DNA from 3 places in the Mesorhizobium sp. M0563 genome. Region 3 is predicted to be linked to each of the others. Evidence: riboswitches for the same ligand, from Rfam matches in the RefSeq annotation. Region 3 holds a riboswitch; each other region holds the start of a gene.
The links. A riboswitch is a leader RNA that binds a small molecule or an ion and turns the genes downstream of it on or off. The one in region 3 is predicted to bind cobalamin.
Positions count from the first base shown of each region.

Region 1: it holds a riboswitch for cobalamin, as region 3 does, so the genes downstream of both, metE (5-methyltetrahydropteroyltriglutamate--homocysteine S-methyltransferase) here and NKI50_RS00805 (DUF1636 family protein) in region 3, are expected to answer to the same signal.
Region 2: it holds a riboswitch for cobalamin, as region 3 does, so the genes downstream of both, NKI50_RS22435 (ABC transporter ATP-binding protein) here and NKI50_RS00805 (DUF1636 family protein) in region 3, are expected to answer to the same signal.

Region 1 covers NZ_JAMYQV010000028.1:55,831-65,947, forward strand. The annotation lists partial or broken gene glyA (serine hydroxymethyltransferase) at 1-696, shown strand, start outside; gene metK (methionine adenosyltransferase) at 805-1,980, shown strand; gene NKI50_RS27325 (adenosine kinase) at 2,087-3,079, shown strand; gene NKI50_RS27330 (transposase) at 3,112-3,774, opposite strand; gene NKI50_RS27335 (MFS transporter) at 4,064-4,324, shown strand; gene NKI50_RS27340 (helix-turn-helix transcriptional regulator) at 4,377-5,210, shown strand; gene NKI50_RS27345 (hypothetical protein) at 5,233-5,781, opposite strand; cobalamin riboswitch at 6,337-6,537, shown strand; gene metE (5-methyltetrahydropteroyltriglutamate--homocysteine S-methyltransferase) at 6,633-8,978, shown strand; gene NKI50_RS27355 (FMN-binding negative transcriptional regulator) at 9,077-9,295, opposite strand; gene NKI50_RS27360 (dihydrodipicolinate synthase family protein) at 9,330-10,117, opposite strand, start outside.
Region 2 covers NZ_JAMYQV010000019.1:36,166-46,282, reverse strand. The annotation lists gene NKI50_RS22460 (TetR/AcrR family transcriptional regulator) at 59-658, shown strand; gene groL (chaperonin GroEL) at 876-2,531, opposite strand; gene groES (co-chaperone GroES) at 2,594-2,890, opposite strand; gene NKI50_RS22445 (bifunctional helix-turn-helix transcriptional regulator/GNAT family N-acetyltransferase) at 3,119-4,054, shown strand; gene NKI50_RS22440 (GyrI-like domain-containing protein) at 4,092-4,925, opposite strand; cobalamin riboswitch at 5,220-5,423, shown strand; gene NKI50_RS22435 (ABC transporter ATP-binding protein) at 5,516-6,334, shown strand; gene NKI50_RS22430 (ABC transporter substrate-binding protein) at 6,331-7,275, shown strand; gene NKI50_RS22425 (FecCD family ABC transporter permease) at 7,305-8,306, shown strand; gene NKI50_RS22420 (MarR family winged helix-turn-helix transcriptional regulator) at 8,388-8,867, shown strand; gene NKI50_RS22415 (HlyD family secretion protein) at 8,864-10,042, shown strand.
Region 3 covers NZ_JAMYQV010000001.1:166,931-177,047, forward strand. The annotation lists gene NKI50_RS00795 (cobaltochelatase subunit CobN) at 1-1,199, opposite strand, end outside; gene cobW (cobalamin biosynthesis protein CobW) at 1,218-2,270, opposite strand; gene NKI50_RS00805 (DUF1636 family protein) at 2,267-2,701, opposite strand; cobalamin riboswitch at 2,740-2,943, opposite strand; gene NKI50_RS00810 (winged helix-turn-helix domain-containing protein) at 2,973-4,172, opposite strand; gene NKI50_RS00815 (NADH-quinone oxidoreductase subunit A) at 4,509-4,874, shown strand; gene NKI50_RS00820 (NuoB/complex I 20 kDa subunit family protein) at 4,865-5,446, shown strand; gene NKI50_RS00825 (NADH-quinone oxidoreductase subunit C) at 5,452-6,054, shown strand; gene NKI50_RS00830 (NADH-quinone oxidoreductase subunit D) at 6,055-7,245, shown strand; gene NKI50_RS00835 (hypothetical protein) at 7,242-7,649, shown strand; gene nuoE (NADH-quinone oxidoreductase subunit NuoE) at 7,685-8,755, shown strand; gene nuoF (NADH-quinone oxidoreductase subunit NuoF) at 8,766-10,070, shown strand.

The DNA.
Region 1 (10,117 bases), on a different contig from region 3:
CGGCAATGGCAGAAATCGCTCTGGAGGCGAACTCCTACCTCGTGGCCGACATCGCGCACATCAGTGGCCTGATTGTCGCTGGAGTGCATCCGAATCCCGTACCCCATTGCGACGTCGTCAGCAGCACGTCTCACAAGTCGATCCGCGGTCCCCGCGGTGGCTTCATTTTGTCAAGGAATGAAGATCGCTATCAAGCGCTGTATCATTCGAAGGGCAAATACAATCTCGCCAGACGAATAGATCGCGCTGTCTTCCCTCAACTGCAAGGCGGCGCCCATATGAATGTTATCGCGGCGCTAGCTGTCGCTTTGCGGGAAGCCGCGGACCCGTCCTTCCGCAGTTACGGCCAACAGATTGTCAAAAATGCCAAGGCTCTGGCCCAGGCGCTTCTGGACCGAGGTTATGACCTGGTCACCGGGGGCACTGACAATCACATGCTGATCCTTGATCTTCGCGATCGACCACTATCAGGCAAGGGCTATGCCAAGCGGTTAGCAAAGGCAGGCATCATTACGAGCTTTAATATGGTGCCGGGCGACGCGCGCCATCCTGCGGTCACAAGCGGAATTCGCCTGGGGGCGCCAGCAGTGACGTCAATGGGCATGCGCGATGTGGAAACGGTGCAAATTGCTAGCTTCATTGACTCCGTCCTCCGGCGAGCCATACGACGAAGATCTCCATGCCTGCGTGCGATGAGACGTTGCCGACTTGTGCGCTGCGTTCGAGGTCCCGGGCATCACCGACAGGTAAGGTGGGCTAAGCAACATGCCCCATACAACTCCAACACCCGAAGCGAGGCATTTCATGGCTAGGCAGTTCGTGTTCTCTTCCGAATCGGTTGGCGCGGGACACCCGGATAAGTTGGCCGACAACATCTCGGATGCCATCCTCGATGCCATCCTCCGCACCGATCCCAAGGCGCGCGTCGCCTGTGAAGCGTTGGTAAAATCAGGGATAGTCGTTCTGGCTGGCGAGATTACCAGCGATGCGCGGGTGGATTATAGCCAAGTTGCGCGCGATACGATTCTCGATATTGGATACGACGATGAGGCCGTCGGCTTTGACGGCCGGCGTTGCTCCGTCGTTCATGCACTCACCGAGCAATCGCCCGACATCAGCCAGGGCGTTGACGAGGGACGAGGGCAGGACCTCCAGCAGGGAGCGGGAGATCAGGGCCTCATGTTCGGCTACGCATGCCGCGAAACCGATACCTTGATGCCTTTGCCGATCCAGCTCGCTCATCGCTTGGCGAAACGACAGGCAGATGTCCGGAAAGCACGACAGCTTGGCTGGTTGCGTCCTGACATGAAATCCCAAGTCTCAGTGCGCTATGAGGGGTTGCGCCCGGTCGCCCTGGATACCATCGTCGTATCGACCCAACATGACGAGCAGGTCTTGCAAGAGACGGTCCGCGAGGGCGTCATTGAGGAAATCATAAAGCCTGTCCTGCCGACCCACCTGGAGACGGAAGGCATCAGAATTCTGGTCAACCCGACGGGGAGGTTCGTAGTCGGCGGGCCGCGCGGCGACTGCGGTCTCACTGGACGCAAGATCATCGTCGATTCCTATGGTGGGATGGGTCGTCACGGCGGCGGCGCCTTTTCGGGCAAGGACCCGTCCAAGGTTGACCGCTCAGCTGCCTATGCGGCCCGGTATGTTGCAAAGAATATCGTCGCTAGCGGACTTGCGGACGTCTGCGAGGTGCAGCTTGCTTACGCAATCGGCGTGGCCAGTCCGGTTTCTGCCATGGTCAACACGTTCGGGACAGCGAGGGTTGAGGAAAGAAGGATCGAGCGCCTCATTCTTGAGTTGTTCGATCTCAGACCGAAAGGCATTATCAAGATGCTTGATCTCCTACGCCCTATATACCGCAAGACCGCGACCTATGGCCATTTCGGCCGTGAAGAGCCTGATTTCACCTGGGAGAAGACAGACAGGGCCGACGAATTGCGTCGCGAGGCAGGACTCGCCGCCCCGTGAGGGCCGACGCCGAATGGATTGGCATCCGGAAAGCCCATTCCAACTCGCCAGACCCGCCGGCCGGCCGGCGTGGCAAGAAGCCGTCGGGATTTTCGCGGAGACATTGATGCCGGACTATGACGTGCTTTGTATCGGGAATGCCATCGTCGACATCATCGCCCAGTGCGACGAGGCGTTCCTGGAGACCAACGGCATCATCAAGGGCGCAATGAATTTGATCGACACGAGGCGCGCCGAACTGCTCTACGGCCGCATGGGCCCGGCCATTGAAGCCTCGGGCGGCAGCGCCGGCAACACGGCGGCCGGCGTCGCCTCCTTCGGCGGCCGCGCCGCCTTCTTCGGCAAGGTCTCCAACGACGCGCTCGGCGAAATCTACGCGCATGACATCCATGCCCAGGGCGTCGCCTTCGACACCAGGCCGCTTAACGGCGAACCGCCGACAGCGCGCTCGATGATCTTCGTCACGCCGGACGGCGAGCGCTCGATGAACACCTATCTCGGCGCCTGCGTCGAGCTCGGCCCGGAGGACGTCGAGGCCGACAAGGCGTCGGGCGCGGCCGTCACCTATTTCGAGGGCTATCTGTGGGACCCGCCGCGCGCCAAGGAGGCGATCCGGCAGACGGCGAAGCTCGCCCATGCGGCGGGGCGCGAAGTGTCGATGACGCTATCGGATTCGTTCTGCGTCGATCGCTACCGCGTCGAATTCCTCGATCTGATGCGCTCCGGCACCGTCGACATCGTCTTTGCCAACAGCCACGAGATCAAGTCGCTCTACCAGACCGCTTCATTCGACGAGGCACTGGCCCAGATCCGCAAGGACTGCAAGATCGCCGCCGTCACCCGCTCGGAAAAGGGCTCGGTCATCGTGCGCGGCGACGAGACCGTCACCATCGAGGCCACCAGGATCCGCGAGCTGGTCGACACCACCGGTGCCGGCGACCTCTACGCCGCCGGCTTCCTCTACGGCTATACGCAAGGCCGCAGCCTGAAGCAGTGCGGCGATCTCGGCTCGCTGGCGGCCGGGCTGGTCATCCAGCAGATCGGCCCAAGGCCAAGGCAGAATTTGCGTCGCGAGGCGGAGCAGGCGGTATTGCTGTAGGTGGGGAGCCAAGAACCAGCTGCCCATCATTCTTAATCCAGCCCGAGCCTTTTCTTCAGTTCCGCATTCTCCTTGCGGAGACGATCGGCAAGCAGGCTCTTTAGCCGCTTGTTTTCTTCCTCGAGCGCGACGAGATCCTTCAGCCCGTCACTGTCCGCCGCCGGCGCCGCCGCCTTCTTCCAAAGATAATATGTCTGTTCCGAGATGCCGGCTTGCTTCACCGCACTCTTGAGAGTAGCGCCGCCACCGATCGAGGTCTCGATCTGCGCCAGCTTCTGGGCACGATCCTTCGCGGAGTAGCTCTTTCGGCCCGTTCGCGCTGACGGCGGTGCTTCAGTGGTCGCGGATATCGGCTTGGCAGGCGCGCTCGCCTCAGCTTCTGGCTTCCTCGACCGCCGCGCTCTCGTCTTCGGTTTTGGCGTTTCCGTTTTGTCTGCCGGTTCGCTATGAACTACTGCTGACTCGGTCTCCAGGGGATTGGCCATGAAATGCTCCACTCGCGGTTTGTGCAAAGGTTCAGCATCAAGGGCCACTACAGTAGAGTCAACAAGCTGACGATTTAACGGCTCGACTTCCTTTGTTGTCTCGGCCATCGCCGCGGCGATGTCGAAATTGCCCCAGATGGAACGTGCGGATTTTTGATAATTGCGCTTTTGTTTGATTTCCACGGTGAATGGTCGCGTCTGCCGCCTCATAGTTCCTTCCTGAATAGGAGAATGAAGTCGCCGCTCGAATTTTTTGGCGCTTCCTGCTTAGCGCGGAGCATTATCGTATAGCCGCTCACCGGGCAAGTGATGCCGGTCTTCGATGGCTGACCATCTGGGGAGATTTGAGCGGCTTCGCACGTCCTGCGCATGCCTGTAAGGCCGCCAAGTTTTCTGGGTTAGCAGGCGCGCACTGTGGCAGCTTGGCTTGTACGGCGAGGCCATGGTTGAGTGAGGCGAAACAAATCCAGCCCCGCGGTCAATCCCGAGGCTTCCCACAATGGCGAAGAGAACATCTTCACTCGTTCCTTTTGAGCACAAGACCTTCCGTTCGCTATGGTCGGCTGCACTCATTTCGAACCTTGGCACCCTAGTGGAAGGTGCGGCGGCAGCTTGGCTGATGACGAGCATCGCAGCAGTAATTTTTGATCGCCCATTCGTGCTGTGTACCAGCCCTGTGTCTTGCGCAAGTGGTCACGAACGGCTGCCGGAGCCTCGAAGACGCCCTAAAACACATGCTGCGATTTTTGAACACGCTTGACGTGTTAGATTAATTCATCCACGATGCGTGTGTTGAACACGCGAGGTGAGTTATGAACATGAAAGAGCTTAGGCTTCGACTGGGCATGACTCAAAAAGATTTGGCAGAGCAGATGGCAACGACGCAACAGACTGTGGCCCGTTGGGAAACAGGCAAAACGCAGTTGAACGTCGAGCAGATCAAGGACCTTTGTCTCACGTTGAAATGCACGGTCGAGGAGCTGCTGGGCTGGAAGATTGATGTCGAGGAGTGGCGCACGAGCCCGTTTGCAATTGCCGATGCCGAAACGCGATACGGCACGCTCAGAATCAAGACGACTGTTGGCAGCCGCCAATATCCTATCGATGAAAAGGGGCGTGAATCGATTTTACGTCAGTTGAAGGAACTTCATAATCTGCGTAGAAATAACGCAAGCAGGCCATGGCTGTATTGTTGGAGCCTTGACAACAAAATACTCTTGATAAATCCGCAATATGTCCGCACCATTGAGCTTATCGGTGACGATGTAGAGGAGATGCCAGAGTATTATCATCCAGAAATCTATCGGGCTTTGGATGACTGGGATAAGGGTGAGGTTTCAGGAAAGCTGAAGAAAGAATGCGATGCCATCATCGCAGAGATGGGTGATCAGGAAGCCGTGCACATGGCCTCCTATGTTCGCGTCACATATGACGACGGAGAAGATGAGTGGAACTTCTTGGATGAAGAAACCGCTACGACTTTCTTCGGATTGGAAGCTGCGACCTTTGACGTTCCCCAGTGTAGTTTCGCCGAAGTGGAGGAAGAAGGTTACTACCGAGCGCGATACGCCAACCTTGATCGCGTCGTGGTGATGGAGGTTCCAAGCGACCGTTATCACAGATTGACCGCGCCCGAGGAAGCTTAGAACCATCCACGAAGGGCGCATGTTACATCTCGACCTTGCGTGGTGCGTTTTCAGTACGAGATGACGTTAAGCGTAGGTAGTGGCAGGTAAGAGTGCTCGACCAGAAGCTCAACTGCCTCCTCAATATCGCTGCCGATGTGCCGCAGGACACGTCCACGGGAGCGTGGATAGGCGTGAAGTTCCTGCACTCCACGGTCCGCTCTCCCATCGCCGGTGTGTGCCCGACGCCATCTTGTGGACGAGCTTGGCCGCCTGCACCCGGTTGTATTCCGGCTTGCGGTGCGCCTGGGCGGTCCGCCGCGATGGCTATCTCCATGTCAATCGGCGCCGAACTTTGACTGCCCGCTGCTTTGATGAATTTGGCGAGGTCCCGCGCATAATCACTCTTGGTCTTCTCCTTGAGGCCCTGTGTCGCGAACTTGTGGTCCAGCAGGGCAAACAGGTCCAAGTCCCCTTCCGCCTGTGGCGCTGGCTTGCCCTCACCGCCCTCGGCTTCCCAATTGGGGACCGCTTCTGCGCGCTGCACCGTGGCGATTGTCCGCCCAAGACGCATCACAAGATCGAACGCCAAACCGTGCGCGTGCACGACGATTTGCCGCTCAGGCCTCATTTGGACAGGACTTGAGCTGGCCCGGTGGTTTGAGCCGGGTTACCTTGAGCCGGTGGGCTGCGAACAAGCAGTTCGAGACATTGGCCTCGATCACTTCGCAACACGCCGCTGCGCCTGGCCTCGGTGTGCTCCCCCCGAAATCGTTGTGTCATATCACCGAGGGCATCACGGCCAACAGCTTCCACATGGGCAACAGCCTCGCCATTGAGCCGAATATGGTCGCGAGCAGATCACCAACGAAGCGGTCGGAACCTCGGAGCCGAAGTTCGACGCCGAGGTGGTTCGCATGATGCGCTAAGCAGCACCACGGCGCTTGCCGGTATGTTTGCTGCCGGCAGCCGACGAACTCCTATCCTCCTGGACAAGGGCGCCGTGCGTCATTGCTTTGATTTACCGGCCGCTCAAGGTTTCCACAGTTTTCGCTTTCGAGGCGACCTTTGGAACATGCCAACGGAAATTTAACATAACGACATAAACATTTCTTTATGCGGCGTTGACAAAGAAGCGAACTGCTGTAATTGTCTCCCGCGTCGTGGTTCTCCGTACGGCGCTGCCGCAGCGGAGCTAAGAGGGAAGCCGGTGCGATGCCGGCGCTGCCCCCGCAACTGTTAGCGGCGAGCCAACCCCACTCATGTCACTGAGGCGAATAGCCTTGGGAAGACGGGTAGAGGCTATGACCCCGCGAGCCAGGAGACCTGCCACGGCGAATTACGTCCACGGGCGGGGTGTCTCGGTGGCCGCTGCAGCCTGGCGTTCGTGCCGGCCTGCTAGCGCCTTCCTTGTCACCGACGCCCCAACCATCGGGGTCTGGCATGACTATCTCTCAGCAAATTCCTGTAGCAACGCTCGGCGTGCCGCGCTTCGGTCGTCGGCGAGAACTGAAATTCGCGCTTGAAAGCTACTGGTCCGGAAAATCGTCCGCTGCCGACCTTCTCACGACCGCGAAGGCGCTCCGTGCCGCTAGCTGGGAGGAGCAGCACGATCGCGGCGTGTCGAAAATCCCGTCGAACGACTTCTCGCTCTACGACCATGTGCTCGACACCGCAGCCATGGTCGGCGCCGTTCCATCCCGTTACGGCTGGAATAGCGGCGAGGTTCCACTTGACATCTACTTCGCAATGGCGCGGGGCAACCAGGGTCAGACGGAGGATTGTCGACACGCTGGTCACCAGCAGGCGGCTCATCGGTCTGATGTAACCGCGATGGAAATGACCAAGTGGTTTGACACCAACTATCACTACATTGTGCCGGAACTCAACGATGATCAGACGTTTGCCCTCTCGTCGACGAAACCGGTCGATTACTTCATCGAGGCTAAAGCTCTCGGCGTTCACACACGCCCAGTCATCCTTGGACCGATCACCTTCCTCAAGCTGGCGAAATCGCCTGCCGAAGGATTCGATCCCATCGCGCTCCTGCCGCGGCTGCTGCCCGTCTACGAGCAACTCCTGCAGAGGCTGAAGCTGTCTGGAGCCGACTGGGTGCAGATCGATGAGCCAGCGCTTGTCCTCGATCTGAACCCGAACGAACGAGCTGCGTTCGAATTCGCCTATGGCCAGCTGTCGAAAGCCGCGCCCGAGCTGAAGATCATGCTGGCTACCTATTTCGGGCCGCTGGGAGACAATCTCGAAACCGCGGTTTCTCTGCCCCTGGCCGGGCTGCATATTGATCTCGTGCGCGCTCCCGAGCAACTGGAAACGGTGGGTCGGCTCGCACCGAAGGATCTGGTGCTCTCGCTTGGCTTGATCGATGGCCGCAACGTCTGGCGTGCGAACCTGCCCGCCATTCTCGACCGCATCAAACCGATCGTCGCCGGCTGGCCCTTGGACCGCGTCGAGATCGCGCCTTCTTGCTCGATGCTGCATGTGCCGATCGACCTGCGCATGGAGACGGAACTCGACGCGGACATCAGGTCGTGGCTCGCCTTCGCGGCCCAGAAGACCGACGAGTTGGTGTTGCTGGCCCGGGCCCTGTCCCAAGGCAGGGATGCGGTGGCAGGCGCGTTGAAAGCGTCTGCCGAGGCTGCCGTCACTCGCGTGGCATCCACGAAGATCCATGACCCGCTTGTTGAGGGGCGGATCGCCAGCATTGACGACAGCATGAAGCGACGAGAGAGCGCTTTTGCCGAGCGCTCCAGAGTCCAGGCCGGCACGCTCGGGCTGCCGCCGTTCCCGACGACGACCATCGGGTCCTTCCCGCAGACGCCGCAGGTACGCAGGGCGCGGGCCGCTCATGCGAACGGCCAGCTGAGCTATGTCGACTACGAGACCTTCCTGAAGAAGGAGATCGAGGCTGCAATTCGCTGGCAGGAAGAGATCGGGCTGGACGTGCTGGTGCACGGTGAGTTCGAACGAAACGACATGGTACAGCATTTCGGCGAGCAGCTGTCCGGCTTCGCCTTCACCCAGCATGCCTGGGTGCAGAGCTATGGGTCGCGTTACGTGCGCCCCCCCATCATCTTCGGCGACGTATCGAGGCCCAATCCGATGACGCTGCGCTGGTGGCAATTCGCCCAGTCGCTTACGGAAAACCCTGTGAAGGCAATGCTCACAGGCCCGGTGACCATTCTCAACTGGTCTTTTGTTCGCGACGACGTACCCCGCTCCGAAGCATGCCGCCAGATCGCGCTCGCCATCCGCGACGAGGTGACGGATCTCGAATGGTCCGGCGCAAGGATGATCCAGATCGATGAGGCCGCGTTTCGCGAAGGATTGCCACTGCGCCGGTCTGACTGGAAAGACTATCTCGACTGGGCTGTCGAATGCTTCCGGATCGCCTCAACGGGTGTAAAGGACGCGACTCAAATCCATACCCACATGTGCTATTCGGAGTTCAACGAGATCATCGACGCGATCGCCGAAATGGATGCGGATGTAATTTCGATTGAGACGTCGCGCTCGAAAATGGAACTGCTGGACGCCTTCACGAGCTCGAAATATCCGAACGAAATCGGGCCCGGAGTCTACGACATTCACTCACCACGTGTCCCGGAAGTCGGGGAGATTTCGGATCTCGTCATGCTTGCCCGCGAGCGACTGTCCGATGCCCAACTGTGGGTAAACCCGGACTGTGGCCTCAAAACCCGCAAGTGGGAGGAGGTCCGCCCTGCCCTCATGAACATGGTTGCTGCAGCACGCGCGCTCCGGGAGAAAGTGTAGGCCGGAGGGTTTCCTGGTTGCTCACCATGTGGTGAGTTAGCGGCTGCCGCATGTCGGCCGTGAATGTGCCAAAACGCGATCACATCCTTTGAAATAAGTCACTCGAGCGAGAAAGTGCACTTTCCTTCGGCACGTGTACTAATCGCGCAGGAATAAAGGGAAGCGTTTTCTCCCTGTGACGTGTCGAGTTCGAAGGGGATGTGATTGGCGTCGAGACCGCTCCAGCCATGGGTTATCAGCACGCCGAGTGCGTTGTTCTCGATCAGTTCGTAAAGGACTTCTCGGCTCGGTTTATCGAAATGCGCGGGTACATACATGACAGGTTCCTTCACTGGCCGCCGGGTTCGCTGTTCACCGGTTGACATCCGATGGCAAGCGTTCCAACGCGGCGGCGATCTGGCGCTTCGCTGCTGAGGGCAGAGGCAGGATGGGACGCGGGGGGTCGGCACGGCAAATGTCGAGCAATTCGGCAAGTGCATAGACGACGCGAAGGCTCGAGAACTCCTTGAAGAGGCTCCAGAGCTGCGCAAGCGTGGCATCGATCTGTCGCGCTTCGGCCGCATCGCCCTGTTGCGCCGCCGTGACGATCTTCACGCAGACCTCGGGCAGGATGCCGGCGAGGACGCTGTACCATGTGTCGGCGCCGGCGATCATGGCCTCTGCGGCGTTCCAGTCGCCGCTGTAGCCGATTGAGAACCCTTCCGGCACAGTGCGCCTCTGGTCGGCCAGATGGCTCTTGATCGCATCGCCCTTGTCTGTCGGATTCTTGATAGCGACAATCCCACCCACCTTTGCCAGGCGGCTGACGAGTGCTGGGGTGAAATGGAAATGCGTCGTTCCTGGATTGTCGTAGACGACAATCGGCAGGCCGCTCTCGCACGCCACCGTCGAGAAATGTTCGAACACCTCGTCCTCAGTGAGCGGGGTATAGGAGGCGGCCGCAAGCAGCCCCGCGGCAGCTCCAAGGGCCTTGGCGTCCTGCGCGAACCTCACTGCTTCATCGGTGCGCAGCGCGCCCACACCCACCAGGAGCGGCATTCGCCCGGCGATTTCGTCCAAGGTCTCGGCGAGCGTCCGTCGCCGTTCCTCGCGCGACAGATACATGTAGGTGCCGGTGCTGCCGAGAAGACCGATGGAGT
Region 2 (10,117 bases), on a different contig from region 3:
AGACCGGTTGTCATATTCGAGGCAAGGCCTATAATGCTCATTCCTGACAGAGGTTGACATGGCGAACGACACCCGCATCCGCATACTCGAGACAACGGCGCTGCTGCTGAGGCAGCGCGGCTACCACGGCACGTCGCTCAACGACATATTGAGTGCCTCAGGTGCACCAAGGGGCTCGCTCTACTTCCACTTTCCGGGCGGCAAGGATCAGCTGGTCGTCGAGGTTACGCGCGATAGCGTCGCCGATGTGACGCAGAGGCTGGACGCCGCGCTCGCTGCCGAAAAAGATCCGGCGGTGGCGGTCCACCACATCTACCAATCGGTCGCGCGCATGCTGGAAGACAACCAGTTCACGCTCGGTTGCCCGATCGCGCCCGTGGTGTTGGATTCGCCGACCGACATGCCGGAGTTGGCTGAGTTGTGCGGGTCGGCCTTCGAGCAATGGATAGGCCTGCTCAGGGCGGCCTTCGTCAGGGCAGGGGTGCCCGAGCGCCGCGCGCACGCGCTGGCGCTGCTGGTCGAATCATCGCTGGAAGGGCTGATGGTGATCGCACGCGCCACCCGCGACCGCGCCCCGGTGCTGGCGGTAGCCGATGAGGTCGCGGCGCTGATTGAGGGGGCATTGCCGGCGAAAGAGATCGCAGTCACGGCGCATTGACGTTTCGCGCTTCCACGACATCGAGGCCAGCGCGGAGCCCTGCCGAAGGGCCGACGCTCCAGCTCTGCAATTCACGTTCTGCGCCGACGCCGAAGAAACGGTCAGGGGTATGCTTCCGCTTGCTTTGGAATCGGACCGCCTCTCATCCTCCGTCCCATCAACGAAAAAGGGCGACCTCTCGGCCGCCCTTTCCGTACATGAAGGCTGATGGGTTGGATTAGAAATCCATACCGCCCATGCCGCCCATGCCGCCGCCGCCCATGCCGCCAGGCATGCCGCCGCCAGCCGACTCCTTCTTCGGAGCCTCCGCAATCATGGCTTCGGTGGTGACCAGCAGGCCGGCGACCGAGGCCGCGTCCTGCAGAGCCGTGCGCACAACCTTGACCGGATCGACGATACCCATGGCGATCATGTCGCCATATTCGCCGGTCTGGGCGTTGTAGCCGAAGGTCGCGCCCTTGTTCTCAAGGATCTTGCCGGCAACGATCGATGCTTCCGCACCGGCGTTGGCCGCGATCTGACGGGCCGGAGCCTGCAGCGCGCGACGCACGATGCTGATGCCGGCGGTCTGGTCGGAGTTGGCGCCGGTTGCCTTGATGCTCAGCGAAGCGCGCAGCAGTGCGACGCCGCCGCCGGGAACGATGCCTTCTTCGACGGCCGCACGGGTCGCGTTGAGGGCGTCATCGACGCGGTCCTTCTTTTCCTTGACTTCCACTTCGGTCGCACCGCCGACGCGGATGACCGCAACGCCGCCCGCCAGCTTGGCGAGACGTTCCTGCAGCTTCTCCTTGTCGTAGTCCGAGGTGGTCTCCTCGATCTGCTGCTTGATCTGGGCGACGCGGCCCTGGATCTCGGCCTTCTTGCCGGCGCCGTCGACGATGGTGGTGTTCTCCTTGGAGATCGACACCTTCTTGGCGCGGCCGAGCATGTTCAGGCCGACATTCTCGAGCTTGATGCCGAGGTCTTCGGAGATGACCTGGCCACCGGTGAGGATAGCGATGTCTTCCAGCATGGCCTTGCGGCGATCACCGAAGCCAGGCGCCTTGACGGCGGCGATCTTCAGGCCGCCACGCAGCTTGTTGACGACGAGCGTGGCCAGGGCCTCGCCCTCGACGTCTTCCGAAATGATGACCAGCGGCTTCGAGGTCTGCACGACAGCCTCGAGGATCGGCAGCATGGCCTGCAGGTTGGAGAGCTTCTTCTCGTGGAGAAGAATGTAGGCGTCTTCCAGATCCGCAACCATCTTCTCGGCGTTGGTGACGAAGTAGGGCGAGAGATAACCGCGGTCGAACTGCATGCCTTCGACGACTTCGAGCTCGGTCTCGGCGGTCTTGGCTTCCTCGACGGTGATGACGCCCTCATTGCCGACCTTCTGCATCGCTTCCGCGATCATCGAGCCGACCGAAACGTCGCCATTGCCGGCGATGGTGCCGACCTGGGCAACCTCTTCCGAGGTCTTGATCTTCTTGGCGTTCTTGATCAGCGTCGCGACGACGTCGGCGACGGCGAGGTCGATGCCGCGCTTGAGGTCCATCGGGTTCATGCCGGCGGCAACCGCCTTGTGGCCTTCCTGGACGATCGACTGTGCCAGAACGGTCGCGGTCGTGGTGCCGTCGCCGGCGATGTCGTTGGTCTTCGAAGCAACTTCGCGGACCATCTGCGCGCCCATGTTCTCGAACTTGTCTTCAAGCTCGATTTCCTTGGCGACGGTGACGCCGTCCTTGGTAATGCGCGGTGCGCCGAACGACTTGTCGATGACGACGTTGCGGCCCTTGGGGCCGAGCGTGACCTTCACCGCGTCGGCGAGGATGTTGACGCCGCGCAGCATGCGCTCGCGAGCGTCGCGGGAGAATTTTACGTCTTTGGCAGCCATTTTTAGCTCCTGGCAGGGGCTTGGATTGAGCCCGAAGATTTAAATGAGGGTGAGGCCGATATTCAGCCGATGATGCCCATAATGTCGGCTTCCTTCATGATCAGAAGGTCTTCGCCATTGAGCTTGACTTCGGTGCCCGACCACTTGCCGAACAGGATACGGTCGCCGGCCTTGACGTCCAGCGGGACGAGCTTGCCGGCTTCGTCACGGGCGCCGGAACCGACGGCGATGATCTCGCCTTCCTGCGGCTTTTCCTTCGCCGTGTCGGGAATGATGATCCCGCCCGCGGTCTTGGATTCGGATTCGACCCGACGAACGACCACGCGGTCATGAAGCGGGCGGAACTTCGACTTTGCCATTTTTTATTCCTCGATGAGAATGGTGATAACAGTTCCTCCGTCCGGCGGCGCCGGACATGGTTAGCACTCATCTTGGGGGAGTGCTAACGTGGCGCTGAAATAGTCTGGCAACTCGCGCGAGTCAAGGCGCCCGGTGAGCATCATCAGGACAATTGCTTCAAACGGATGCTTCAAACAGATACTTGACCAAGTCAACTAAATCGCTGATCTTGCCCGGAGGAGGATGCCATGACCATTCATCATCACCCAGGCAAGGAGCGGATCGACGCGGTGCGGGCCTTCAACCGCTTTTATACCCGCCAGATCGGGCTGCTCGACGAAGGGCTGCTGAAAAGCACCTTCTCGCTGACCGAGGCGCGGGTGCTCTATGAGCTGGCGCATCGCGATGGCCTGACCGCCACGGATCTTGGGCGCGATCTCGGCCTCGATGCCGGTTATCTCAGCCGGCTGCTGAAGAAGTTCGAGGAGCGTGATCTGGTCGAGCGTGCCACGATCGAGGCGGATGCGCGGCGCTCGTCGATCGCGCTGACCAAGGCCGGGCGGCAGGCCTTCGCACCGCTGAACCAGGGCTCGCACGACCAGGTCGCGGCTTTGCTCGACCGGCTTTCGGATGCCGAACAGGACAGGCTGGTCAAAGCCATGCAGACGGTGCAGCGTTTGCTGGGCGGAAGCGCCGAGCCCAAAATTCCCTATATGCTGCGGCCTCTGCAAGTCGGCGACATCGGCTGGATTATTCATCGCCAGGGCCTGCTCTACGCGCAGGAATATGGCTGGGACGAAACCTATGAAGCGCTGGTCGCCGAAATCCTCGGTGCCTTCGTCAAATCCTTCGATCCGAAATGGGAACGCAGCTGGATCGCCGAGCGGGAAGGCGAGGTCGTCGGCTCCGTCTTCGTCGTGCGCCAGTCGGACGCGGTGGCGAAATTGCGCCTGCTCTACGTCGAGCCCTCGGCGCGAGGTCTCGGCATCGGCAAGCGGCTGGTCGAGGAATGTATCGGCTTTTGCCGCGCCACGGGTTACAGGACACTGACGCTGTGGACCAACGACGTGCTCGCCGCCGCCCGCCACATCTATGAGTCTGTGGGCTTTAAATTGACCAACGAGGAGTGCCACCATTCCTTCGGCAGGGATCTGGTCGGCCAGAACTGGAACCTGGAACTGTAGCAGCGCTTCCGGCGCTTCGGCGTCGGCCTGCCGTGCCTCACCCTTTGATCGGTATCCAGATTTCCAGCCCGCCATTGCCGCTGCGCGGATCAAATTCGGGGCCGTAACGCTCGAATTCCGGCGCATCGGCGATCTCGTGCCCAGAGGCTGGCAGCCATTTGTTCCAGATCGTGTTGACCGTGCGGCGGATGGTCGAGATATGGTCACGATGGGCGAACACGCCGTATTTCTGCGCCGGCACGCGCACACGCCAAAACTCCCTCGGCAGGTCCGAAAAATCGGACACTTCGACGCCAGCGATGTAGTCGAAATTGCCGGCGTCGTCGCCGTTGACGCAGACGCCATAGGCGACGTCGCCGATCTCGCCAGGAATGTTGCCAATATAGGGGCCGAACCGCTGCCACTGCATCGGGATGCCGGCGCTGGTTTCGCAGCTGTAGCGCTCGCCGAGACCGGCGATGAGAAACGGCCGGCTGGTCTCAAAACGCGGTGGTTCGAGAGTGGCGAGAAAGGACTGGTCCATCAGGATCGGCTCCACAAGATCGAGGTTGTCGAGCGAGCCTTGTGCGCGTACCAGTTCCGGCGTGGTGCCGAACTGGTCGCGGAAGGCGCGGGTGAAGGCCTCATGCGAGGCATAGCCGGCGTCGAGCGCGACCGAGAGGATGTCGGGTGCGCCGGCGCCAAGCTTGCGCGCCGCTTCGGTCAGTCGGCGAGAACGGACGTAGCTCATCACCGAACGGCCGGTAGCCGCGCCGAAAGCCCGCGTCACATGAAAGCGCGACACCCCGCTGCTCTTGGCGACATCGTCCAGCGAGACTGCTTCGGGCAGATGGCTTTCGACGAACCACAGCGCCTTCTCGGTCGGATTCATTTGGCACCTCGCATTGGCTCAGTCTCCGCATTGGCCCAGTCTTTACATGGCCCAGTCTTTACATTGGCCATGTCTTATATTGGCAAGATTATGGTGCCGCTTCCTGGCGGAGGCAGTCTGATCGAAATTGCGCACTGCGCAAATCGAGAGCGACGGTCGTCGGCAAGTCGCAGGCGTCGCGCGAAAAGGCTTGACAGGAAGCGGGCAAACGTCCTTTTAAATGTAACGTTATTACATCACGAGGTCTATATGGCTCCTTCTGACAAGACTTATTGCGCTGTGATTGGCGGAAAACTAGGGTGGCTGACTGATGGTCCCCGAGTCGAAAGGCAAGGGGTGAAAAGGGAACACGGTGAGATCTTCGGATCGAGGCCGTGGCTGCCCCCGCAACTGTAAGCGGTTAGCAAAATCCGAAGTGCCACTGGCCGGCAAGGCTGGGAAGGCAGGATGGCGCAAAGACCCGCGAGCCAGGAGACCTGCCATCAGCATGAGTTGACCGGACGGGGTGTGCCGGGAGGAGACGTGGACATCGGTCTTGTCGGCCGGTCCGTCCAGCTTCCTTCCGTCGCCATTGAGAAAGTGACGGTAAGTTGGACGCCTCCCAGCCTCTTCTTGAAGCGTGTGAACTGAGCGCGACGACGAATGGCCGGTGCCTGGTCAGCGCGGTGAGCCTTTCGATAGCGCCGGGCGACCGCCTCGCCATCATCGGCCCCAACGGCGCCGGCAAGACGACGCTGCTGCGCATGCTATGCGGTACGCTGCGGCCAAGCGCGGGAGATGTGAGATTTTCCGGACGCCGGCTGGAGAGGTTTTCGGCCGCCGAGCGGGCACTGCACATGGCGGTCGTTGGCCAGACCGACCAGCCTGATCCGCGGCTTGCCGTGATCGACTACGTCGAGCTTGGGCGCGTCCCGCATGCCGGCTTGCGACGGAGGAGCGAGCAACGCGACATCGTCATTGAAGCACTTCGCAGAACCGGCCTGCTGCCGCTGCTCGGCCGCACGATCGGCTCGCTATCCGGTGGCGAGCGGCAACGCGCCCAGTTGGCGCGCGCCATCGCCCAGGAGCCCAAAATCCTGTTCCTCGATGAACCGACCAATCATCTCGATCCGCGCGCCCGCAGCGACCTTCTCGAACTCGTATCGCAGTTTGGCATGACCGTCGTGGCGGTGCTTCATGATCTGTCGCTTGTCACGCCATTTGCCACCAGGGTCGCGGTGATGAACGAGGCCCGCCTGCAGGCGCTTGCCAGTCCGCGCGAGGCGCTGACCAAGAAGTTGATCCGCGAGATTTTCGGCGTTGACGTGCTTTGGCTGCGCCATCCCACCGAAGACCGCGAACTCACGGTCTTCGACGTTCCGAACCGCGCCTCTTCACATCCCGATTTGACCAAGGAGCAACATCCGTGAAACGCCTCGTACTGTCTTTTGCCTCCCTCCTACTTGCCCAGACCGCCTTCGCTTTCCCGGTAACCGTTGATAGCTGCGGCACGCCGCTGACGTTCGACGCCGCGCCGAAGCGCGCCGTCATCCAAGATCTGAACATGGCGGAGATGGCCTTCGCGCTGGGGCTGCAACCATCGATCGTCGGCCTGACCGGCATCACCGGATGGTATAAGGTCGGTCCGGAATTCAAGGCCGAGCAGGGCGCGATCCCGGAACTCGCGCCGAAATACCCGACCCTCGAAAACCTCGTCGCCGTCGAGCCCGATTTCTTCTTCGCCGGCTGGTATTACGGCATGAAGCCTGGCGGCGAGGTGACGCCCGATACGCTGGCCCCGCACGGTATCAAGACGCTGGTGCTGACGGAAAGTTGCGTCCATCTCGACCAGAACCGCCCCGCAGCCTCGATGGACCTGCTCTATGGTGATGTCGAAAAGCTGGGCAAGATTTTTGGCAAGGAGGCGGAGGCGGGAAAGCTTGTTTCGAACTGGAAGGCGCAGCTCGCCGATATCACGGCAAAGATCGGCGACCGCACGGGAACGCGTGTGTTTCTTTACGACTCCGGCGAAGACAAACCCTTCACATCAGGCAAGTTCGCGATCCCCAGCGCCATGATCGCCGCAGCCGGCGGCGACAACATCATGGCCGACATGCCGACGAGCTGGGGCAATACGGATTGGGAGACGGTGGCGGCCCGCAATCCGCAATTTCTTATCCTGCTCGACTACCAGGACGGCGGCTACAGAAAACTGCTCGATTTCCTGAAAGCTCATCCGGCGATGAAGGAGACTGAGGCGGTCAAAAATGAGCACTTCATTGCGCTGCGCTATGCCGAACTGACGCCTGGGCCTGCCAACATCGAGGCGATCGGCAAGATCGCCAGGGCGATGCACCCGGAAGCTTTCTGAGCTTGCGCCAGAGAGCGTTCGAATTGGCGATGACAGCAGGAGCAGCAGCGATTGCCGCTCTTGCTCTGCTGTCGATTGCCTATGGATCGACGGTCATCGCGTTGAGCGACGTGATTGTTGCGCTCGGACATGCCGCCGGGCTGGACGGAGACATTGTGTCCGGTCCGGCCGGCAAGATCCCGATTGCCAAGATCGTCCTCGATCTTAGGCTACCGCGCACGATTATGGCCATCTGTGTCGGCGCCGGGCTGGGCGTCATCGGCGCGCTGCTGCAGACGGTAACGCGCAACGACCTCGCAGATCCGTTCTTGTTCGGCCTGTCGTCCGGAGCCGCGGCCGGCGCGGTTTCCGTCATCACCATTTTTGGCGACCATTTCGGTATCTGGACGTTGCCGGTCGCGGCCTTCACGGGCGGCGTATTGGCCGCCGGCATCGTGCTTTTGCTGGTTTCGCGGGTGAGGGGGCAAGGCCCCGAACGGCTGATCCTCGCCGGGCTTGCCGTCTCGTTCATGTTCACCGCCTTGACTAACTATCTCGTCTTTGCCGGAGACCAGCGCGCCGCTCACTCGGTGTTGTTCTGGACGATGGGCGGGCTCGGGCTGGCCCGTTGGGACAATATCGAGCTGGCTGCTCTGGGCGCAGGCACCATCCTTGTTTATGGACTTTGGAACCACCGCCGGCTCGACGCTTTCCTGGCCGGCGAGAATGCCGCTGAAAGCCTCGGCGTCCCGGTTGCGCGGATGCGCAGGATGACATTTCTCGTCGCCGCTTTCTCGACGGCGATCCTTGTCTCGGTCGCAGGCGTCATAGGTTTCGTTGGCTTGATGATCCCACATCTGTCCAGGACCCTGGCCGGCCCGCTTCATCTGCGCCTGATTGCAAGCTGCGCCCTCTTCGGAGCGGTGCTGTTGCTGGCAAGCGAGCTTCTCGCGCGCACGCTGCTGCCGCCGCAGGAACTGCCGATCGGCATCATCACCAGTTCGGTCGGCGCTTTCTTCGTGGTCACGATGCTCATTCGCAATCGCTCATGATGTGACTGCCATGCACACTTACCGGCTTCTGGCACAATCCGGCTCCTTGAATTATGAGCACGCTTATTATATATGTCGCTCATGGTTTCCGACGGCATCGACAGATTGGGCTTTTTGATCCACGACGTGCAGCGCCTGATGCGCAAGCGCTTCGAGGCGCGCGCTAGTGGTTTCGGCCTTTCTTCGGCGCAATGGCGGCTTCTGGTCCGTGTCGCCAAGGAGGCGGGTGTCGCGCAGGCGCGGCTTGCCGAGCTTCTCGAAATCGAGCCGATCAGCGTCTCGCGCCTTGTCGATCGCATGGAGGAGGGCGGCTGGATCGAGCGCCGTCCCGACGCAACCGACAGACGAGTGCGCATGATTTTCCCGACCGCCAAGGCGAACGCAGCCTACGCCCACGTCAAGAGCCTTGCCGGCGAGGTGTATGAGGAATCGCTCGTTGGCGTTTCGCCGGAAGATCGCCGCGTCCTGGTCAAGGCGCTGGAGACAATGGTGCAGAATCTTGCGGATGGTGAGACGCCGCCCTCGGAAAAAGTGAAGAATACGGAAGGCGCAGCAGCATGAACGCGCTAGCCAAAGTAGATAAGAATGCGGCCAAGCTGGAGATGGAAGCTCCCGCGAAGCCGGCGGCAGCTCCGGTAACGGTCGCTCCGCAGGTAGCTCCGGCGCCAGTGGCGCCGAAGAAGAAGCGTCGTGCCGGCCGCTTCCTTTTGATGTTTGTGCTGCCCGCTGCGTTGATCGCCGGCGGCAGCTATGTCTGGGTGACCGGCGGCCGCTATCAGGAGACCGAGAACGCCAATCTGCAGCAGGCCAAGGTGTCGATAGCCGCCGATACGGCGGGCCGCATCGTTCAGGTCGATATTTTCGACAACCAGTCTGTCAAGCAGGGCGACGTGTTGTTCGCCATCGATCCCGAGCCCTACCGGATCGCATTGGCCCAGGCCGATGCGGCGGTGGCCGGCGCGCGGCTCAATGTCGAGCAGCTGCGTGCGGCCTACAGCCAGGCGCTGGCGCAAGAGAAGTCCGACGAAAGCCAGGTCCAGTACGCGCAGTCGCAGTATGACCGCGCCGCCGACCTTGCCCGCAAGGGCATCAACGCCAAGTCGTCGCTGGACGAGGCCAAGAACGACCTCGACAAGGCCAAGCAGCAGCTGGCCGTGGCCCAGCAAGGGATCGTCAGCGCCAAGGCGGCACTTGGCGGCAATCCCGACATCGAGACCGACAAGCATCCGACAGTGATGGCGGCGCTCGCCGCACGCAACAAGGCGGCCTACGATCTGGTCCAGACAACAGTCAAAGCGCCTGCCGACGGCATCATCAGCCAGGCCGCTTCGTTCAAGGTCGGCCAGTATGTCGGCTCGGGCACGCCGCTGTTTTCGCTGGTCGAGACCGGCGATACCTGGGTCGACGCCAATTTCAAGGAAACCCAGCTCACCAACATGAAGCCAGGCCAGAAGGCCGAAATCATGGTCGATACCTATCCGGGCAAGACGTTCGAAGCCACCGTCAAGGCGATCGGCGCCGGCACCGGGGCCGAGTTCTCGCTGCTGCCCGCGCAGAACGCGACCGGCAACTGGGTCAAGGTCACGCAGCGCATTCCGGTCCGCCTGGAATTGACCGATGCCGACGCCAAGACGGCGCTGCGCACCGGCATGAGCGCGACGGTCACGGTGGACACCGGCGTTTCCCGCGGGCTGCCGAGCATTTTCCACAGCGCGACGGCAGGCGAGGCCAAGTAAAGAGGCCGAACAGCGGCCGCATAGCAAACAGCGAGATGGATGCAGGATTGGTCCGAGGGAGACGCAGGAAAAGTT
Region 3 (10,117 bases):
GCACGCGGCGTCCGCTGCAGACGCACGAAGGCCTCGATACGGTTCGCGACCTGCGCCACGCGGTCAGGCTCTGGCCGGTTGGCGAAGGCGCGGAAGGCCAATGCCGGATCGATCTCGCTTTCGCTCTTGAAGGAAATGGCGCCGGCCAGGATGCGGCCGTCGAGCTCGGGCAGGACGACATGCATGGCAAGGTCGGCGGGCGCCAGGCCGCGCTGGTTGTTCTGCCAGATGTCGCGGCGGGTGGTCGCGACGACGACCTGGAACACCGGCACTCCGGCGCGGTCGAACAGCGTCTCGACGCCGGGTTCGGCGCCCGAGGCGAAAGCTGTGGCGGTGATGATGGCGGCAGGGTTCAGCGCGGCAAACGCGGTTTCGACAAAGGCGAGCGATGCCGGGTCCTTGAGGCTGGAGACGAAAATAGGCACGGGAACCATGCCGCGTGCGCCCAGCGCTTCGAAAAGCGCGTCGATGGGCGCGACATCGGCGGCGAGCAGCATCGAGCGGTAGAACAGGATGGGGATGATGGGGGCGGGTTCGGCGGACGGTAGGTTTAGGCTGCGTTCCGTCGCGCCCCCCTCTGTCCGGCAGGACAGAGGGGGGCGCGAAGGAATGCCGACGCTTGATAAGTCCATTCTTTCTATAACGCCGCGTCCCGGCTCGTAAAATCCCGCCTTTGGCACGCTGACAGGTTCAGCGACCGCCGCACCCGATCCGGCGAGACTTGCCAACCTCTGCACCAGCGCCGTCATATTCGCCGGGCCACCTTCGCGGAAATAGTCGAGCAGACCATCAAGTTCCTGGCGCGGCAGCGTCGAGCCTTCGATCAGCCGCAAATCCTCGTCGTGGCTCTCGCCCGGTAGGAGCGCCAGCTTAATACCGCGATTTCGCGCGACAACGGCAAGCTGGTCGCAGCCGTAGCGCCACCAGTCGTAACCGCCGAGGATGCGGACCAGGACGACCTTGGCGTGGCGGGCGACGCTGTCGATCCAGAGGTCGACGGACATCGGGTGGCGCAGGTCGCGCAAGGCGGCGAGCCGCATCGACGGCAGGCGGTCCGCATCTGCCTTCCACGCCGCCGCCAGCCCGGCGAGGTCGCTGTCGGTGAGGGACAGCGCCACGACATCCGCAGGCGTTTGCCTGAGATCGACAGGCTCGGCGAGATCGTCGAGCGAGGCGGATGTGGTGGTGAGGATGTGCATCGCGGCTCGTACCTGGGATCAGCCGGCGAGGATACGCTCGATCGCCGGGCGGTTCAGCCCTTTCAGGCCGATGACGACGAGGCGCGAGCGGCGATCGTCTTCAGCGGTCCAGGCGCGGTCGTAATAGTGGTTGACGCGCGGACCGACGGCCTGCAGCAAGAGCCGCATCGGCTTGCCGCCGACGTCGACGAAACCCTTGACGCGCAATACGTTTTCTTCCTCCGCCGCCGTGGCGACGCGTTGTGCCAGCTCGTCCGGGTCGGACACCGACGCAATGTCGATGACGAACGAGTCAAAGTCGTCATGTTCGTGGTCGAGCTCGTCGTCGTGATGGGTCTTGCGGTTCTCGATGTCGTCCTCGACGGCGAGACCAAGGCCGAGCAGCACCGACGGATCGACCTTGCCTTGCGAGGTCGGCACGATCTTCACCGCCCGCGCAACATGCTTGCCGATGACGGCATTGGCGCGCGCCGCGCCGGCTGCGTCCAGCAGGTCGCTCTTCGACAGGATGATCAGGTCGGCACAAGCGAGCTGGTCTTCGAACACCTCCTCGACAGGATCGTCATGGTCGAGCGTCTCGTCCTGCGCGCGCTGCGCCTGCAGGGCGTCCATGTCGTTGGCAACGCGGCCATCAGCCAGCGCCGGCCCGTCGACGACGGCGATGACGCCATCGACCGTGACGCGGCTTTTCACCGACGGCCACTGGAAGGCCTGGACCAGCGGCTTGGGCAGGGCCAGCCCGGACGTCTCGATCAGGATGTGGTCGACCTTCGGCGTCAGCGACAGGATCTGGTCGAGCGCGGGGACAAAGTCGTCGGCGACAGTGCAGCAGATGCAGCCATTGGCCAGCTCGACGATGTTTTCCTCGGGGCAAGTGTCGATGCCGCAGCCCTTCAGGATCTCGCCGTCGATGCCGATATCGCCGAACTCGTTGACGATGATGGCCAGGCGCTTGCCTTTGGCGTTTTCGAGCAAATGGCGGATCAGCGTCGTCTTGCCGGCGCCGAGAAAGCCGGTGACGACGGTGCAGGGGACGCGCGAAACGTTGGCGGCCGAATCTGGGGAAGTCATATCAAGTCCTTCAAAAGGTCGAGGGGAGGGATGCGGGCAACCAAGCCGCGCTTCAGGCAATCGGGACGGCCGCGCCACGGAATGAGGCCGTCCGTCGAAGTAGCGAACAGCTTTGCCCCCGTCACCAGATCGGTGCCGCTGGTCGTGGTCAGGTCGCCGAAGACATAGCTCCAGCAGCCGTCGCGCAGCATCGCGGCGCTGAGCCGGCGCTTGCAATTGCCGAGGCATTCGACGGTGCGGATTTTAATGTTTTCGCTGGAAGCGGCGCGGCGCGTGTGCTCGGCGAGCAGTTCGCCGGCGCGGGGATAAGCGTCCGAACCGGTCTCGTCACGGCAGGACGAGCAGACGATGACGGTAACGCCGGCCGGGGAATCACCATGGCCGGACAATAAATCCGCTGTCTCAGCCGGAAAACTGCTGTCGCGTTCCAAATCAGGCTCCTTGCCCGGAAAACCCGCCAGGCGATCGGATTCTTATGTCCTAGACGGCAGGTCTCCTGGCTCGCGGGTCATCGCCTGGGTGCCGCCTTCCCGGGAATATCCCAGTGGTTTTCGGCCTTGGCTCGTCGCTTACAGTTGCGGGGACAGCCGCGGATTTGAAATCGAGATTTCGCACCGCATTCCCTCTTGGCCCTTGCCGTTGCGGGCAGGGGACCGTCTGGAACGGATTTAGGCTTGTGAAGGCAGTCGTGTCAACGCACGTCTATGACGCGGCGATATCTGCGAGCGGCTGGCCGAGGTCGCCGGCAGCCGTCACCTCGATGCGCTCGAGCCCGAGCCAACCCTGCATCTGCTTCAATTCCTCGAAAAGGGCGGCGGCAGTTTGCGGCGGGGCGCCGGGCTCCGAATAGGCGGCATGGACGCGCAATACGCCGGCCGGGCGGTCGGCCCTGAGGTCGACGCGCCCGACGATGCTGTCGCCGAGCAGGAACGGCAGCACATAATAGCCATACTGGCGCTTTTCGGCCGGCGTGTAGATCTCGATGCGGTAGTGGAAGTCGAACAACCGCTCGGTGCGCGACCGCTCGAAGACGACGGGATCGAACGGCGCAAGCAAGGCGCGCGCCTCGATCCTGCGCGGCAAACGGGCGTCCTTGTGGAGATAGGCTGTTTTGCTCCAGCCTTCGACGCTCACCGGCAACAGGTCGCCAGCCTCGACCAGTTCCTCGATGCGGCCCTTGATGTCGGCGGGCGAGAGGCGGAAATAGTCGCGCAGATCGCCCGCCGTGGCGACGCCATGGGCGCGGGCGGAGATGCGCAGCAGTTCGCGGTGGGCGTCCGCGGGGGACGGAACTGGCAAAGCGAGTACCGTTGGCGGCAGCACGCGCTCCGGCAGATCGTAGAACCGCTCGAAACCACGCCGGTGCGCCGTGGTGATGCGGCCCGCCCAGAACAGCCATTCGAAGGCATGCTTGGCATGGCTCCAGCCCCACCAGCCGCCCGAGCCCTTCTGGCCTTCGAAAGCCGACGCCGCGATCGGGCCTCGTTCAGCGACCTCGCGATAGATGTCCTCAATGTAGGCGGCGTGCTCGCGGCCCCATTTTGCCAGTCCGCTGTACATTTCCTCGCCGCGCTCGGCCCGCCGCATGCGCCAGCGCATCAGCGGATAGGTCTCGACGGGCAAGAACGAGGCTTCATGCGCCCAATATTCGAAGACCATGCGCTTGCGTGTCACCGCGGCGTCGTCGAGCAGCGCCAGCTTGTAGGGGCCAAGCCGCGAATAGAGCGGCATATAATGGGCGCGAACCACGGCGCTGACGGAATCGATCTGCAGCAGGCCGGTACGTGCAAGCACCCGGGCCAGATGCCGGCGGTCAGGCGTGCCGCTGGGGCGCGGGTCATTGAATCCCTGTGCCGCAAGCGCAATGCGACGGGCCAGGGCAAGCGAGATTTTTTCCTTCATGAAGGCGGTATCCGGACGATGTTAGACAGAGAAAATGACCTGCGATTCCGCCCCATGCTAGCAAGGTTTTGGCGGTATCTATGTCAGGAGAGAAAAGTGGAGTGAAAAGTGAAGGAAATCAAACAGGAGCGGATCGGACCAGTTTTCCCGGATATGCCGTCCAGCACCGCGATTTGAACAAGGTTTGACTTGCTTCGCCGAAAGCGCTGCGCTAACCCTCGCCGCGTTGCAGCATAGAGCCCCCTTAAAACGGTTCAGTGGTTAATCTGTCACGCTTCCGCAAGTGGGTCCGGTGCTGTAATCAGAGTGGATTGGCCGCCAACGGAAAACTGCAGCATGAACGCACTTTTAGGTTCGTACCTGCCCATCGTCCTGTTCATCGGCGTGGCGCTGGTCGTCGGCCTGGCGCTGCTCGCCGCACCGTTCCTGGTGGCTTACCGCAACCCCGATCCGGAAAAGCTTTCCGCCTATGAGTGCGGCTTCAACTCGTTCGACGACGCCCGCATGAAGTTCGACATCCGCTTCTACCTGGTGTCGATCCTGTTCATCATCTTCGATCTGGAGGTGGCCTTCCTGTTTCCTTGGGCAGTGTCGTTCAGTCAGATCGGCATGCTCGGTTTCTGGTCGATGATGGTGTTTTTGGCGGTGCTGACCATCGGCTTTGCCTATGAATGGAAAAAAGGAGCGCTGGAATGGGATTGAACGACAGTTCCGGCACGCTCGTCGCGCCGAAGCCCAAGGGCCTCATCGACCCCAACACCGGCAGACCGGTGGGGGAGGATGATCCGTTCTTCCTGGAGATCAACAACGAACTCGCCGACAAGGGTTTTCTCGTCACTTCGACCGAGGCGCTGATCACCTGGGCGCGCAGCGGCTCGTTGATGTTCATGACCTTTGGCCTCGCCTGCTGCGCCGTCGAGATGATCCACACCTCGATGCCACGCTACGACAGCGAGCGTTTCGGTGTCGCGCCGCGCGCGTCTCCGCGCCAGTCCGACATCATGATCGTCGCCGGCACGCTGACCAACAAGATGGCGCCGGCGCTGCGCAAGGTCTACGACCAGATGCCGGAGCCGCGCTACGTCATCTCGATGGGCTCCTGTGCCAATGGCGGCGGCTATTATCATTATTCCTATTCGGTGGTGCGCGGCTGCGACCGCATCGTGCCGGTCGACATCTACGTGCCCGGCTGCCCACCGAGCGCTGAAGCGCTGCTCTACGGCATCCTTCTGCTGCAGAAGAAGATCCGCCGCACCGGCACGATCGAACGGTGAGCGGCATGACCCAGGCGTTGAATGACCTCTCGACCTATCTTGGCGAGAAGCTGACCGGCCGGATCGGCGAAGCGGTGCTCGCCTATGGCGAACTCACTATCTCGGTCGAGCCGCGCGACCTGATCGAGGTGGTGACCTTCCTGCGCGACGACCCGAAATGCCAGTTCATTTCGATCATCGACGTTTGCGGCGCAGATTATCCGTCGCGGGCAAAGCGCTTCGACGTGGTCTATCACCTGCTGTCGCCGAGGCAGAATATCCGCATCCGCATCAAGGTCCAGGCCGACGAAGAGACGCTGGTGCCGTCGATCACCGGCATATATCCCGGCGCGGACTGGTTCGAGCGCGAGACCTACGACCTCTATGGCGTGCTGTTTTCGGGCCATCCCGATCTGCGCCGGATCCTGACCGACTACGGCTTCGAGGGCCATCCGCTGCGCAAGGACTTTCCGCTGACCGGCTTCGTCGAGGTGCGCTACGACGACGAAGCCAAGCGCGTCATCTACGAGCCGGTCGAGCTCAAGCAGGAATTCCGCAATTTCGATTTTCTGTCTCCGTGGGAAGGTACGGATTACGTGCTTCCGGGAGATGAGAAGGCAAAGCAGTAAATGGCTGAAACCTCCGTTCGCAACTTCAATATCAATTTCGGCCCGCAACACCCTGCTGCGCATGGCGTTTTGCGCCTTGTGCTGGAGCTTGACGGAGAAGTCGTCGATCGCGTCGATCCGCATATCGGGCTTTTGCATCGCGGCACGGAAAAGCTGATCGAGCACAAGACTTATCTGCAGGCCGTGCCCTATCTCGACCGGCTCGACTATTGCGCGCCGATGAACCAGGAGCATGCCTTTGCGCTCGCCGCCGAGCGGCTGCTCGGTATCGAGGTGCCGAAGCGCGGGCAGCTTATTCGAGTTCTCTACTCCGAGATCGGCCGCATTATGTCGCACATCCTCAATGTGACGACGCAGGCGATGGATGTCGGCGCGCTGACGCCGCCGCTCTGGGGTTTTGTCGAGCGCGAAAAGCTGATGGTGTTCTATGAGCGCGCCTCGGGCTCGCGCATGCACGCGGCCTATTTCCGGCCGGGCGGCGTCCACCAGGACCTGCCGCAGAAGCTGATCGAGGACATCGGCAAGTGGATCGACCCGTTCCTGAAGTCGGTCGACGACCTCGACGCGCTTTTGACCGGCAACCGCATCTTCAAGCAGCGCAATGTCGACATCGCTACCGTCTCCCTGGCCGACGCTTGGGCCTGGGGCTTTTCCGGCGTCATGGTGCGCGGCTCGGGTGCGCCGTGGGATCTGCGCAAATCGCAGCCCTACGAATGCTATGCCGAGCTGGACTTCGACATTCCGATCGGCAAGAACGGCGACTGCTTCGACCGTTATCTGGTGCGTATGGAAGAGATGCGGCAGTCGGCGAAAATCATGCGCCAGTGCGTCGACCTGTTGCTCGGTAAGGAGGGCAGCGGGCCGGTGTCTAACCTCGACGGCAAGGTGGTGCCGCCGAAGCGCGCGGCGATGAAGCGCTCGATGGAAGCGCTGATCCATCACTTCAAGCTCTACACCGAAGGCTACCGCGTTCCGGCCGGCGAGGTCTATGCCGCGGTCGAGGCGCCGAAGGGCGAGTTCGGTGTCTATCTCGTCTCCGACGGCACCAACAAGCCCTACCGCTGCAAGCTGCGCGCCCCCGGCTTTGCGCATCTGCAAGCGATGGACTTTTTGTGCCGCGGCCACATGTTGGCCGACGTCACCGCCGTTCTCGGCTCCCTCGACATCGTGTTTGGTGAGGTCGATCGGTGAATCGCATTCTGAGCCTCATGTTAATCGTCATTGCTGTCGCAATGCACCCTGCATATGCAATCGAGTGCGGAGCGTCTATCGATGCTTCCGATCTTGTGAAGCAGCACTTCAAGCTGAGCTACGTCACGCTTGGCATGCAAGAAAGTGCGACAGCAGAATCCGCCGATGTCGATGCTTTCTATTTCAAGAGAGATACATGCGAGTGTAGCGTCGCAGCGCCGGATGGCGCGAGTTTCTCTAAGGCGGAGGTATCGGCAGCCGCTTCCGGCAAAACAGGGTTCGCGCGGCTTGTTGCTCGCTTGGCTGGTAAATCCGGCGTTTGCCCGCCTGTCATGACAAATTCGCCGACTTTCCAATGTTTCGACGGTACGGCGAAACTTTGTAAGGAGGCCGCAGCAAGATGACGAACCTATACGTCTTTGGTGAGGTCGATCGCTAAATGTCAGTCCGCCGTCTCGCAGAAGCCAGCCTCCAGCCAGCCTCCTTCGCCTTCAACCGGGCGAATGCGGCAGCGGCGAAGCAGTGGATCAAGCAATATCCGAAGGGGCGCGAGCAATCCGCGATCATCCCCTTGCTGATGCTGGCGCAGGAGCAGGAAGGCTGGGTGACCAAGGCGGCGATCGAGACGATCTCCGACATGCTCGGCATGCCCTATATTCGCGGGCTAGAAGTCGCCACCTTCTATACGCAATACCAGCTCAATCCGGTCGGCACCCGCGCGCATGTCCAGGTCTGCGGCACCACGCCCTGCATGCTGCGCGGCTCGGAATCGCTGATGGATGTGTGCCGCTCGAAGATCCATCACGACCAGTTCCACACCAACGACAAGGGCACGCTGTCGTGGGAGGAGGTCGAATGCCTCGGCGCCTGCGTCAACGCACCGATGGTTATGGTCTTCAAGGACACATACGAGGATTTGACGCCGGAGCGGCTTGCCGAGATCATCGACCTCTATGACGCCGGCAAGGGTGCTTCGGTGACGCCAGGACCGCAAAACGGCCGCGTCACCTCAGAGCCGGCCAGTGGCCTGACGACCCTCAAGAGTGAAAAGGCGATCCTGAAGGCGACCCGCGACCGGGAAACCAGGGCGGCGACCAAGGCCGCCAAGGAAGCGGCGCCGGCGGCTGCCGCCGCAGCACCCGCGGCGCCGGCCCCGCCAGCCGCTTCTGCCGCGCCGGCGCCGGTTGCGCCCTCGAATGCCAGCAAGCCGAAGACCGACGCTGTCGAGACCAGTCCGGCGCTGAAATCGCCATCGGCGACAAAAGTCGCGCCCGCGGCGGAAAAGGCGGCGAGCGTTGCAGCGCCGCTGCATTCGGCCGCCAATGCCAACAAGGCCGAGCCGCAGGTCGAGGACGTCTCGAAACAGCGCAAAGGCCCCAAGAACAAGGCCGAGCCGGCGTCTGCTTTCAAAGCGCCGGAGGCCAAGGTTAAACCGGCGAAGACTGCCGCCAAGGCGGCCACGCCGTCGCCCGGAAACAAAAGCCGGCCGACCGGCAAGAAGCCGGTCTGAGGAACGAGCAATGCTTCAGGACAGAGACCGCATCTTCAACAATATCTACGGCCGCTTCGACAAGTCGCTGGCCGGCGCCATGGCGCGCGGTGCCTGGGACAACACGCCCGGCATCATCGCCAAGGGGCGCGAGTGGATCGTCAATGAGATGAAGGCCAGCGGCCTGCGCGGACGTGGCGGCGCGGGCTTCCCGACCGGGCTGAAATGGTCGTTCATGCCCAAGCAAAGCGACGGCCGGCCGAGCTATCTCGTCGTCAATGCCGACGAGTCCGAGCCCGGCACCTGCAAGGACCGCGACATACTGCGCCACGACCCGCACACGCTGGTCGAAGGCTGCCTGCTTGCGGGCTTCGCCATGGGCGCGGTCGCCGCCTACATCTATGTGCGCGGCGAGTTCATCCGCGAGCGCGAGGCGCTGCAACGCGCCATCGACGAGGCCTATGCGGCCAAGCTGATCGGCAAGAACAACACCTCCGGCTATGATTTCGACATCTACATGCATCATGGCGCCGGCGCCTATATCTGCGGCGAGGAAACGGCGCTGCTCGAAAGCCTCGAGGGCAAGAAGGGCCAGCCACGGCTTAAGCCGCCATTTCCGGCCAATGTCGGCCTCTATGGCTGCCCGACGACGGTCAACAATGTCGAGTCCATCGCTGTCGCGCCGACCATCCTGCGCCGCGGTGCCGCCTGGTTCTCGTCCTTCGGCCGGCCCAACAATGTCGGCACCAAGCTGTTCTGCATCTCCGGCCACGTCAACAATCCGTGCACCGTCGAAGAGGCGATGTCGATCCCGTTCCGCGAGCTGATCGAGACGCATTGCGGCGGCATTCGTGGCGGCTGGGATAATCTGCTGGCGGTCATTCCGGGCGGAGCGTCGGTGCCGCTGGTGCCGGCCGAGCAGATCATCGACGCGCCGATGGATTTCGACGCGCTGCGCGACCTGAAATCGGGCCTCGGCACGGCAGCTGTCATCGTCATGGACAAATCGACCGATATCGTGAAAGCGATCGCGCGGCTTTCCTATTTCTACAAGCACGAAAGCTGCGGCCAGTGCACGCCCTGCCGTGAGGGCACCGGCTGGATGTGGCGGGTGATGGAACGGCTGGTGCGCGGCGAGGCGCAGAAGCGCGAGATCGACATGCTGCTCGATGTGACCAAGCAGGTCGAGGGCCACACGATCTGTGCGCTTGGCGACGCGGCGGCATGGCCGATCCAGGGCCTGATGCGACATTTCCGCGGCGAGGTGGAGCGGCGCATCGACGAGTTTTCGCGCAACGCACACCGCGCCGAACCGGTGCTGGCGGCGGCAGAATAGAAGAATTCAAAAATGCGGGCGAATGTCCGAGACGAGGAAACGAGCGC